2 linked regions of the Cellulophaga sp. L1A9 genome follow. The protein of the gene in region 1 interacts with the protein of each later gene in a pairwise test. Links are inferred from orthologs where the notes say so. Each region holds a gene or a part of one and is shown in the gene's direction. Other genes may lie near its edges.

Region 1 (7,227 bases):
AAGGTACTAAAGAAATACGATATTGCTTCTTCACCTCTTAGTACGAATCACAACATCACGATGACACTCGAGAAGCTTTTTAATTTACTTTGAAATTTAACAAATGACCCGAATACTTTTACTTTCTGATACACATAGCCATATAGATGATACGATACTAAAATACGCTAAAAAAGCAGATGAAATATGGCATGCAGGTGATATTGGTACGCTAGATGTTACTGATACATTAAAAAAAATAAAACCAATTAGGGTAGTTTATGGTAACATTGACGACCATGTAGCACAAATGGAATTCCCGCTAGACAACAGATTTATGTGTGAAGGGGTTGATGTCTGGATGACCCATATTGGTGGCTATCCGAATAGATACAATCCTAGAATTCGTGAGGATATTAAGAAAAACCCACCAAAATTATTTATTAGCGGACACTCACATATTTTAAAAGTGATGTGGGATAAAAAGCTAAATCTCCTGCATATGAATCCCGGAGCATGCGGTAAGCATGGCTTTCACCAGGTACGCACGATGCTACAATTTGTTATAGACGGGGCAGAGATTAAAGATTTAGAAATTATTGAATTAGGAAAGAGAGGATAGCTGATTCTCATTAAGAATTACTACAAAAAGAAAAACGATTGCCTTTTGACAATCGTTTTTTTCTTTAAATTCTGATACTCAGCTATTCACAGCTATTAAGCGCTTTTGCAAATTTTGTTAAATCCTCTTTAGTATTTTTAAATTCTCCTGATTCTACATTTGCTTTTAAAGCCGCACAACCATCACCAAAAATAGCCAGTTCTTTATTAAAACCGAAAACAAAGTTCTTTCCCATAGTAGATGTTCCTTCTTCAGAACCATTTAATAAAAGCACAAATTCATTAGTCATATGCTCATACAAATTAACCTTTGCTCCTGCTACCAAGACTTTTGCAAATTTTAGAGAAGCATTTTCATCGCCCTCTAATGAAGACTGAAAATTAACAACCTCAAAAACATCACCACTAGCCACTACCATTTTCTTTGCATTAACCGCTTCAAACACCTTAACTTCATTATCCGCTGAATCTACCAAATTAGCCACTGCACTAATGCGAGATAACTCATTAGCTGTTACCAGTGTCTGTAAGGTATCATTTTCAGTTGTAATCAAAAAAGCAATAGACTTTTCAGAGGTATCCTCTGGTGCTTGAACAATAATTTCGGTAACCACAGGTTCATCAGAAACATCTTCGGTAATCACCTCAAAATGCCTTGTATCCAATTCATTAAGTTTCAATTCTTCTATTAATTTATCGGCATTTGCAATAATTCTTTTTCCATCGCCTTTATCATAATCATTTGCAATAAGCTTATTGGCATATTCCTTTGCTTTTTCTGGTTGATCTAATTTTAAATACAACAACGCATTATTATAAAAACTAGCATACCTTACTTTACGCGATTTCTTGTCATCACCATTAAACCGAACAACAACATCATCAAAATAACCAACTATAGGCTTCACCTCTGCTAAAAGAGTTTCTACGGGCTGATCATACTCCATCTTTTCAAAGATTTCTTTTAACCCATTACCTGCTTCTTGATGTTTTCCAAATTCCGAGTGTTTTTTATTTCCTAAAATCCAGAAATTATTACCATTAGAACTGGTATAAGGCACATATCCATATAAGTAATTAACCCTACTATATATTTGATCTTCAATTTCTGAACGATGTTTTACACGATACTCATCTCTAATATTATACCTATTGTCATTATAATATTTGCTCGCTGCCGAATAGGATTTAAAGCTAGAGCTAACATAGTTATCTGATTCCTGATACGTATTAGAACTACTTTTTTCCGTATAAGAATTTGTTAAAGACAAGGTTGCCGAAGAGCTAAAACTTGTATGCACATTATAGTAGTATTTGGTAGAGATTACCTTCCCATCTTTATCTTTCTCCTCCACAGTTTCTTTTTCTATATTAACTTCACCTGCCTTTGTTCCATGAAAATTAAACACAAAATCTATAGTACCGTTAGTAGCCACTTTTGTAAACCCAGACAAGCGAATACTTCTTGTGTTGGAAGAATAGGTACGTTTGGCATCATCTAAAATGGGGTGTGTAGGCAAATTTACATAAGAAACTTTAAAATATTCGCGATCTAAATTGGCACTTTGGGCACACAAAATGGTGTTTATTGAAATAAATAAAAGAAAACATAGTAGTGTTAATTTCATGAAATTTGATTTTTTGTTAAAATAATGTTAACGAATTACAACATTTAATTTAAAAAAAACAAATAAATAGTAGAAAATAAACCTTATTATTCTTAATTTTTAAACAATAAAAAACCCGGGCACTACCCCGGGTTCAACGCACTAATACTACTAAGATGTTAGGTTTAACGTAAGCGATCAACAGATTTTACAAGATCCTCATCCTTCCTAATTGCCTTGTTGGCCAAGACTAAAAAAACGATAGAAAAAATAGGAATCAGCATCCCAATACCCTTCTCAGAAACCGAAATTTCTCCAGATAAGTTTAGCGATCGATAAACGAAAAATCCTAGTAAAAAAAGGTTCAATATCATATTCAATCTGTTTACCACAAATTGGTTTTGTCTTTTTTTGTACAATAATATACTTACTAAAGCCAATACGGCCGAAACGAAAAATGCTCCAGAGATTAAAACATCATCTTTTGCAAAAATTTCCTTTCCTTCAATATCAGACCATAGGTTTACCCAAAACGGTAAAGCGGCCGTTAAAAGTATAACGATAAGTAAATATAAGGTTTGGATTCTTTGAATCATTCTCTAAATTATAATTTAAGACTGCAAAATAAGCGTCTTTTTAAGAAATATCAATGAAATATTGAAAATAATTTGTAATATTGTCTCGCAGTACAATAACACTCACCAATATTTTGGACATCGTTCCGTTAATTATCAAAATCACAATACACTTCATTTTTTCATAGAGACGTATAATTTATTCAATTATTAATGTTTGAAATTTCAGATTTAAAATCAAAAAAGCTTCCTGAGCTTCAGGAAATAGCTAATGGTTTAAAAGTACCAAAGTACAAAACCTTAAAAAAACTAGACTTAGTTTATCAAATTTTAGATGTGCAAGCTGCCAACCCTAAAGTTGTACAAGCTGCGCTAAGTAATGCCACTCCCGAAGTAGCAGAAAAACCTAAGCCAGCCAAAGTTCTACGACCTAAAAAACCTAGAATCACAACTAAAACAGACAAAACAGAAGAACCTGCTACTGAAAAAACGGTAGAAAGTGTTCCTAAAAAGCCAAATCCGAGGCCTAATAAGCCAAACCCAAGGCCCGTTGTTGCAAAGGAACTTCCTAGCAAAACTACTGAAGAAAGCCCTGCACAAGAGACAGCTAAAGCAACTCCTAAAGAAGCTAGAGCTCCGCATCCAAAAAATACGAAAACTCCAGTTTCTAATCAGAAAAAAGAGTTTCAAAAAAAGACTCCTGTTCACAATAATCAGAACAACAGCAATCCAAATCAAAATAATCCAAATCAAAACAAACCTAATCCTCGTCCAAAACAGGAGAAGAACAACAATTTTGATAAGGATTTAAAAAACAGGTATAAGGAGCCAGAATACGAATTTGATAGTATTATAGCTAGTGAAGGCGTTCTAGACATCATGCAAGATGGCTACGGTTTCTTGCGCTCTTCTGATTACAATTATTTATCATCACCTGATGATATTTATGTTTCACAATCTCAAATACGCTTATTCGGTCTAAAAACTGGAGATACGGTTTTAGGAAATGTTCGCCCACCAAAAGAAGGAGAAAAGTATTTTCCTTTAATTAAGGTGAATAAAATTAATGGGATTGACCCTCAAGTGGTGCGTGATCGTGTTGCTTTTGAGCATTTAACACCCTTATTCCCTCAAGAAAAATTTAATTTATCAGAAAGACAAGGTACTATATCTACACGAATTATCGACTTATTCTCTCCTATAGGGAAAGGACAAAGAGGTATGATTGTATCGCAACCTAAATCTGGTAAAACAATGTTATTAAAAGACATTGCAAATGGTATCGCAGCCAATCATCCTGAAGTTTATCAAATTATATTACTTATTGATGAACGTCCAGAGGAAGTTACAGACATGCAGCGTAATGTACGTGGAGAGGTTGTAGCATCTACTTTTGACAAAGAGCCAACAGAACACGTAAGAGTGGCTAATATTGTATTAGAGAAAGCTAAAAGATTAGTAGAATGCGGCCATGATGTTGTCATCTTATTAGATTCTATAACACGTTTAGCACGTGCATACAACACGGTACAGCCGCCATCTGGAAAAGTATTAAGTGGTGGTGTAGATGCAAACGCATTACACAAACCAAAACGTTTCTTTGGAGCTGCACGTAACATTGAAGGCGGAGGATCATTATCTATTATTGCAACCGCATTAACAGAAACAGGCTCTAAAATGGATGAAGTTATCTTTGAAGAATTTAAAGGTACCGGTAACATGGAACTACAATTAGATCGTAAGATTGCTAACCGTAGAATATTCCCTGCTATTGATCTTACTTCTTCTAGCACACGTAGAGATGATCTATTGCTAGACGAAGCTACGATACAACGTATGTGGATTTTACGTAAATACCTTGCAGACATGAACCCTATAGAGGCTATGGAGTTTATTGAGCAACGTATTAAACAAACAAAAAACAATGAAGAATTTTTAATGACGATGAGTCAATAAAAACAAATCTTCTTTTAAATACTTAAAGCCCAATGAAATTATCATTGGGCTTTTTTTATTTCGCTTATTTCCAAGGTTATACAAATGCCACTTCATAAATTAAAGCCGTTTAGAATTTAATTTCTCACATATTTCAAATATATTTACAACGCATAAAAAGTACAATCCCCTCTACGACTTATATGCAAGTAATTTTTTTTAACCCTAAAAATCACAACCAATGACATGTAAAAAAAATCTGGGATTGCTCTTTATTGCTTTCTCGCTACTCGTAAGCTGTAATTCTGAAAAGAAGCCAACTACTCCCGATGCTCAGCCTAATCAAAAAGAGCAACACGAAGAAACTCCGAAAGAAATTAAAGCTCCCGAAAAAATTATCACTATTACAGAAGCTAAAGAAGTTTACGATAATTACACACAAAAAAGAGCTAACCTAATTGAAGCCACAGAAGAACCCTTAGAAGATGGTTCTAAATTTATTGCTTCGCGTTTTGGCGATTACGATATAGAAACGGTAAAAAACTATATTGCTTATGTAGAGCAAGAAGCTAAAGAGGCTGGAGTAAAAGTAGAAACCTTACGTTTTTATTTCTCTACCTACCCTGATAAAAAAGAATTTCCTGACCGAAAAAAAGTAAAGCACCCGCGCCAAAATTCATTTTTTATACTTCCTACTATGAAAGTAGATACTATGAATCTAGGGTTCTACATTAAAGATTCCGGAGATGGCAAAAAAGAAGCTGCTTTGATTCGTGACTACCCAGGAGTATTAGACAGTAAAATGGGAGCTACTAAAAAAGCAAACAAATCTTATGCCTCTTTTGGACTAAGTTCAAATGCATCTTCCACATTGTTTTATGGAGATCAAAGCTTAATCATGAACGAAGGTCAAATGTACCCACCTCCACCAAAAGAATCAGATTTTAATTAAATTCTTAACAATGGGTGTGTTCGATTATTATCTTAAAAATTCTCAACTTTATTTTTATGGCATAGCAATTATAGTAGCTATATTTCGATACCCAAAATATTTTGACACACCCTTAAGGTTTTTTCCAATTTTTTTAATGTATACTTTTCTAAATGAATTATTTGCCTACCTCATACATAATGAGTCTAATTTTTTCAACCCTTTTTCAAAAAACGTATATGAGGATAATAACTTGATATTATACAATTTCTATAATATTATCTTCTTTTCATACTTCTATTACATTTATTGGCATTTCACAAAAACACAACAATATAAAAATTATATAAAATATGCTGGATATAGTTTTTTTATAGCGGTAGCTATTAACCTTGCATACCAAAAATTCTTTACAGAACAACAAATCATTACCTATATATATGGAAGTATTTTACTAATAGGCTGTATCCTATTATTTTTAAAAGAGCACAAATCAATTTTAAGAAAAAAAACAATCAAATATAGTTTACTTTTTTGGCTGAGTATTGGTTTACTGATTTTTCACCTTTTTTATATACCAATCAAATTATATTACAATTTTTCAGATTTTAAGGACAAAATCCTATTCTACAATATAAAAAGAGTACACTTATCTTTAATATGCATTATGTATAGCTTTATTATTTACGGTTTTATCCAAACAAAAGGAAAATTAAAAGTATAATGCAATCATTAAATTCACTATATTAAATACATTAATCCCCCTTAATTTGTTTGAACAAATTTTTTCTGATCATTATCTAATCCTTTATGTAGTAACTATAGTAACTTCTATTCTGAGCTATAAAAATTATTTTGAGAGTACATTAAGGTATCTTCCTGTTTTGTTAACGTACATTCTTCTAACAGAAGTACTAGGTCTCCTTATAAAATTAGATCCTGAACTAAACCCCTTTATCACTGGTTTATACTCCGACTATAACTACATCATATATTATGTTTATAATATTTTATTTTTCAGTTACTTCTATTATGTGTATTGGAACTATACCTCTAGCGAAAAAATAAAAAAAATAATAGCTCATGGAGCTGCGCTATACTTTATCATTGCTCTTGTTAACGCCTATTTTAAAAGCATCATTTCGGAAAGACAATTATTCTCATATACGTACGGTTCTCTTTTACTCATTTTCTTAGCACTAAACTTTATCGTAGAAAACAAAAGAAATCCCATCCTTTTTAAAAGGTTGTTATTCTGGATAAGCCTAGGACTAATTATATATGAAGCTATTTATTTCCCTATTAATATCGTTTACAGTTATATCACTAAAGAAAATGTGGCCTTGTATTATCAAATTGTACCTTATCATAAAGCCGCTGTATTTGCATTATACGGCTGCTTCATCATTGGCTTTATAGTTATGAAACCTAAATTGAAGTAACGCTAATCAATTCAATCCCATTAATTGACACTTGGGTTGCAAAAATTACAGATGCGCCTTAAAATCGCATAGTTTTAGCTGAAAATAATAGAATGAATAGCTACAAAATTTTAATGTTTACACATTTAATAACAGTT
Region 2 (4,029 bases), 2.2 Mb from region 1 along the record:
AATTTTGATAAACTAAAAATAGCTTTACATTTGCAGTCCGTTAGAAAAGCGGACTTTTTTAAAGCCAAAAAAAAGTAGTAAAAGCCGATGTAGCTCAGCTGGCTAGAGCAGCTGATTTGTAATCAGCAGGTCGTGGGTTCGAGTCCCTCCATCGGCTCTTAAGTTCTTTAAAATATTGATTTGGGGAGATACTCAAGCGGCCAACGAGGGCAGACTGTAAATCTGCTGACTACGTCTTCGCAGGTTCGAATCCTGCTCTCCCCACTTTAAAGAATTTTTTTAAAGTTATTAAGGGTAATTTGAAAAAATTGTTCTTAAATTTGAAATGTTGAAATATTGTTAGCTCTTGAAGTTAGCAAATAATTGCGAGAGTAGCTCAGTTGGTAGAGCGTCAGCCTTCCAAGCTGAATGTCGCCGGTTCGAACCCGGTCTCTCGCTCTAATAAAACCTTGAGTTTAAAAGGTTGTTTTTTTTGGGTTTTAATCTTCTTTTTAGTATTTGGATTATGAACTCAGATAGGCCGGTGTAGCTCAGGGGTAGAGCGTTTCCTTGGTAAGGAAGAGGTCATGAGTTCAAATCTCATCATTGGCTCAAACAAGACATAAATTGTACACTAATATAAACTAAGATTAAAATTCAATAAACATGGCTAAGGCAACATTTGATCGTTCTAAACCGCACTTAAATATCGGTACTATTGGACACGTAGATCACGGTAAAACTACATTGACTGCCGCTATTACAACAGTTTTAGCGAACGCAGGATTGTCTGAAATGAGAAGTTTCGACTCAATTGATAATGCACCTGAAGAAAAAGAAAGAGGGATTACTATTAATACATCACACGTAGAATATTCTACAGCTAACCGTCATTACGCTCACGTTGACTGTCCAGGTCACGCGGATTACGTAAAGAACATGGTTACTGGAGCTGCTCAGATGGATGGTGCTATTCTTGTTGTTGCTGCTACTGATGGTCCAATGCCACAAACACGTGAGCATATCCTTTTAGGTCGCCAGGTTGGTATTCCTAGAATGGTTGTATTCATGAATAAAGTGGATATGGTTGATGATGAAGAATTGTTAGAGCTTGTTGAAATGGAAGTTAGAGAATTACTTTCTTTCTATGAGTATGATGGTGATAATGGTCCTGTTATTGCTGGTTCAGCTTTAGGAGCATTGAACGGTGAGCAAAAATGGGTTGATACAGTAATGTCTTTAATGGAAGCTGTTGATACTTGGATCGAATTACCAAAAAGAGATGTTGAAAAAGATTTCTTAATGCCAGTTGAAGATGTATTTACAATTACTGGTCGTGGTACTGTTGCTACTGGTCGTATTGAAACTGGAGTAGCTAACACTGGTGATCCTGTTGAGATTATTGGTATGGGTGCTGAAAAATTGAACTCTACTGTTACTGGGGTTGAAATGTTCCGTAAGATATTAGATAGAGGTGAAGCTGGTGATAACGTAGGTCTTTTATTGAGAGGTATTGAAAAGTCTCAAATTAAAAGAGGTATGGTAATCTGTAAGCCAGGTTCTGTAACTCCACATGCTAAGTTTAAAGCAGAGGTTTACGTTCTTAAAAAAGAAGAAGGTGGTCGTCACACACCATTCCATAACAACTACCGTCCTCAGTTCTATGTAAGAACTACAGATGTTACAGGAACAATTACACTTCCTGATGGAGTTGAAATGGTAATGCCAGGTGATAACCTTACTATTAATGTTGAATTATTATCTCCAATTGCATTGAGTGTTGGTTTACGTTTCGCTATCCGTGAAGGTGGTAGAACTGTAGGTGCAGGTCAAGTAACTGAGATTACAGATTAATCATTAATAAGATTATATAAAAGTATTTTCATCAAGGGTGTCCGTTACTAACGGATACCTTTCGATGTAAATAGAAACGGGTGTAGCTCAGTTGGTAGAGCACTGGTCTCCAAAACCAGGTGTCGTGAGTTCGAGTCTCCCCTCCCGTGCTAATAAAGAGAGGTTATTAAGCGAGAAATTGGTTAAAGACCTATTGTATTATAAAGTAAATCTTTCGCAGCATGTTAACATATATCAAGGAATCCTTAGAGGAACTTAGAACTAATATAACATTACCTTCCAAATCTGAAGCATCAAATTTGATGGTAATTGTTGCTGTTTTTTCTATTTTGTTTGCTTTGGCAACTTGGGGTGTAGATAGTCTTTTTAGTGAGTTGATTCAAATTTATTTTGATAAATTAATAAATTAAGAAAAGATCTATGTCAGAAGTATTGGATAAAAAGTGGTATGTAGTTAGGGCTGTAAGTGGTCAAGAAAACAAAATTAGGGGTTACATCGAATCAGAGGTAGCTCGTTTAGGTTTTGGTGATTATTTAGATGAGGTTTTAGTGCCTACTGAAAAGGTAATTCAAATCCGTAATGGTAAGAAGGTAAATAAAGAAAGAGTTTATTTTCCTGGTTATATTATGGTGAAGGCTAACCTTGGAGGTGAGGTAGCTCATATTATTCGTTCTATTACCAATGTAATTGGTTTTTTAGGGGAAACAAAAGGAGGAGATCCTGTTCCCTTGAGAAAAGCAGAGGTGAATAGAATGTTAGGTAAGGTTGATGAATTAACTGTAACAACAGAAAATGTTGCTATTCCTTTTGTAATGGGAGAAACGGTTAAGGTTATTGACGGGCCTTTTAATGGATTTAACGGAACAGTTGAAAAGATTAATGAAGAGAAGCGTAAGCTTGAGGTAATGGTTAAGATTTTCGGAAGAAAAACTCCATTAGAGTTGAGTTATATGCAAGTTGAAAAAGTATAAATTTAGAACTGTTACATAAAAGTTGTGTTGCTTCCAATTGACACAATTTAATTTAATTTAAGACAATGGCAAAAGAAATTAGTAAAGTAGTTAAACTACAAGTTAGGGGAGGTGCAGCGAATCCGTCGCCACCGGTTGGACCCGCTTTAGGTGCTGCCGGTGTTAACATCATGGAGTTCTGTAAGCAATTTAATGCACGTACACAGGACAAACAGGGTAAAGTTTTACCTGTTGCTATCACCGTATACAAGGATAAGTCGTTTGACTTCGTTGTAAAGACACCGCCGGCGGCAGTTCAGCTTATGGAAGCGGCTAAGATTAAAAAAGGATCAGGTGAACCTAACCGAGTTAAAAACGGAAACGTATCTTGGGATCAAATTAAGACTATCGCTGAAGATAAGATGGTAGATCTTAATGCATTTACAATTAACTCTGCGATGAGCATGGTTGCTGGTACTGCAAGATCAATGGGTTTAAAGGTTTCAGGAACTAGACCTTTTTAATATCTTAAAAGCAATATAATGGCAAAATTAACGAAAAATCAAAAAGAAGCGCTTTCTAAGATTGATAAGAATAAAATCTATTCTGTATCTGAAGGGTCTGCTTTAATAAAAGAAATCACAAATGCAAAATTTGATGCATCTGTTGAACTAGCGGTTCGTTTAGGAGTTGATCCTAGAAAAGCGAATCAAATGGTACGTGGTGTTGTTACTTTACCGCATGGTACTGGTAAGGATGTTAAAGTTCTTGCTTTAGTAACTCCAGATAAAGAAGCAGAGGCTAAAGAGGCTGGTGCGGATTTTGTAGGTTTAGATGAGTATTTAGATAAAATTAAAGGCGGTTGGACAGATGTTGATGTGATCATCACTATGCCAAGTGTTATGGGTAAATTAGGTCCTTTAGGTAGAGTATTGGGTCCTAGAGGTTTAATGCCTAACCCTAAAACTGGGACAGTAACTATGGATGTAGCGAAAGCTGTAGCTGAAGTTAAAGCTGGTAAAATTGACTTTAAAGTTGATAAAACTGGTATTGTTCATGCTGCAATTGGTAAAGTTTCATTTTCTGCAGATAAGATCTATGAAAATGCAAAAGAACTTATTGATACTTTAAATAAGTTGAAGCCAACGGCGTCAAAGGGTATTTATATTAAGAGTATTTTCATGTCTAGTACGATGAGTCCTAGTGTGCAATTAGATACTAAATCAGTTTAATTCATATTAAGAT

What was found.
Region 2: the proteins of rho (region 1) and nusG interact in binary tests that used the Escherichia coli proteins (3 or more experiments, as listed by UniProt). The link is inferred for Cellulophaga sp. L1A9 from one-to-one orthologs.

Annotation. Positions count from the first base shown.
Region 1 is NZ_CP047027.1:740,613-747,839, forward strand. Bases 2,457-5,366 are described here. They hold rho (transcription termination factor Rho), read left to right. Parts: upstream 2,457-2,995; coding sequence 2,996-4,738; downstream 4,739-5,366. Other genes in these bases: GQR94_RS02970 (DUF4293 domain-containing protein), read right to left, coding at 2,457-2,803; GQR94_RS02980 (hypothetical protein), read left to right, coding at 4,959-5,366. Outside these bases: GQR94_RS02960 (metallophosphoesterase), read left to right, coding at 104-601; GQR94_RS02965 (hypothetical protein), read right to left, coding at 684-2,228; more of GQR94_RS02970, read right to left, coding at 2,393-2,456; more of GQR94_RS02980, read left to right, coding at 5,367-5,669; GQR94_RS02985 (hypothetical protein), read left to right, coding at 6,419-7,090; GQR94_RS02990 (DUF2306 domain-containing protein), read left to right, coding at 7,183-7,227. UniProt on the Escherichia coli protein: Facilitates transcription termination by a mechanism that involves Rho binding to the nascent RNA, activation of Rho's RNA-dependent ATPase activity, and release of the mRNA from the DNA template.
Region 2 is NZ_CP047027.1:2,901,425-2,905,453, forward strand. Bases 1,222-4,029 are described here. They hold nusG (transcription termination/antitermination protein NusG), read left to right. Parts: upstream 1,222-2,253; coding sequence 2,254-2,805; downstream 2,806-4,029. Other genes in these bases: tuf (elongation factor Tu), read left to right, coding at 1,222-1,833; secE (preprotein translocase subunit SecE), read left to right, coding at 2,055-2,243; rplK (50S ribosomal protein L11), read left to right, coding at 2,871-3,308; rplA (50S ribosomal protein L1), read left to right, coding at 3,327-4,016; rplJ (50S ribosomal protein L10), read left to right, coding at 4,028-4,029. In the rest of the region: more of tuf, read left to right, coding at 646-1,221. UniProt on the Escherichia coli protein: Part of the processive rRNA transcription and antitermination complex (rrnTAC). The complex forms an RNA-chaperone ring around the RNA exit tunnel of RNA polymerase (RNAP).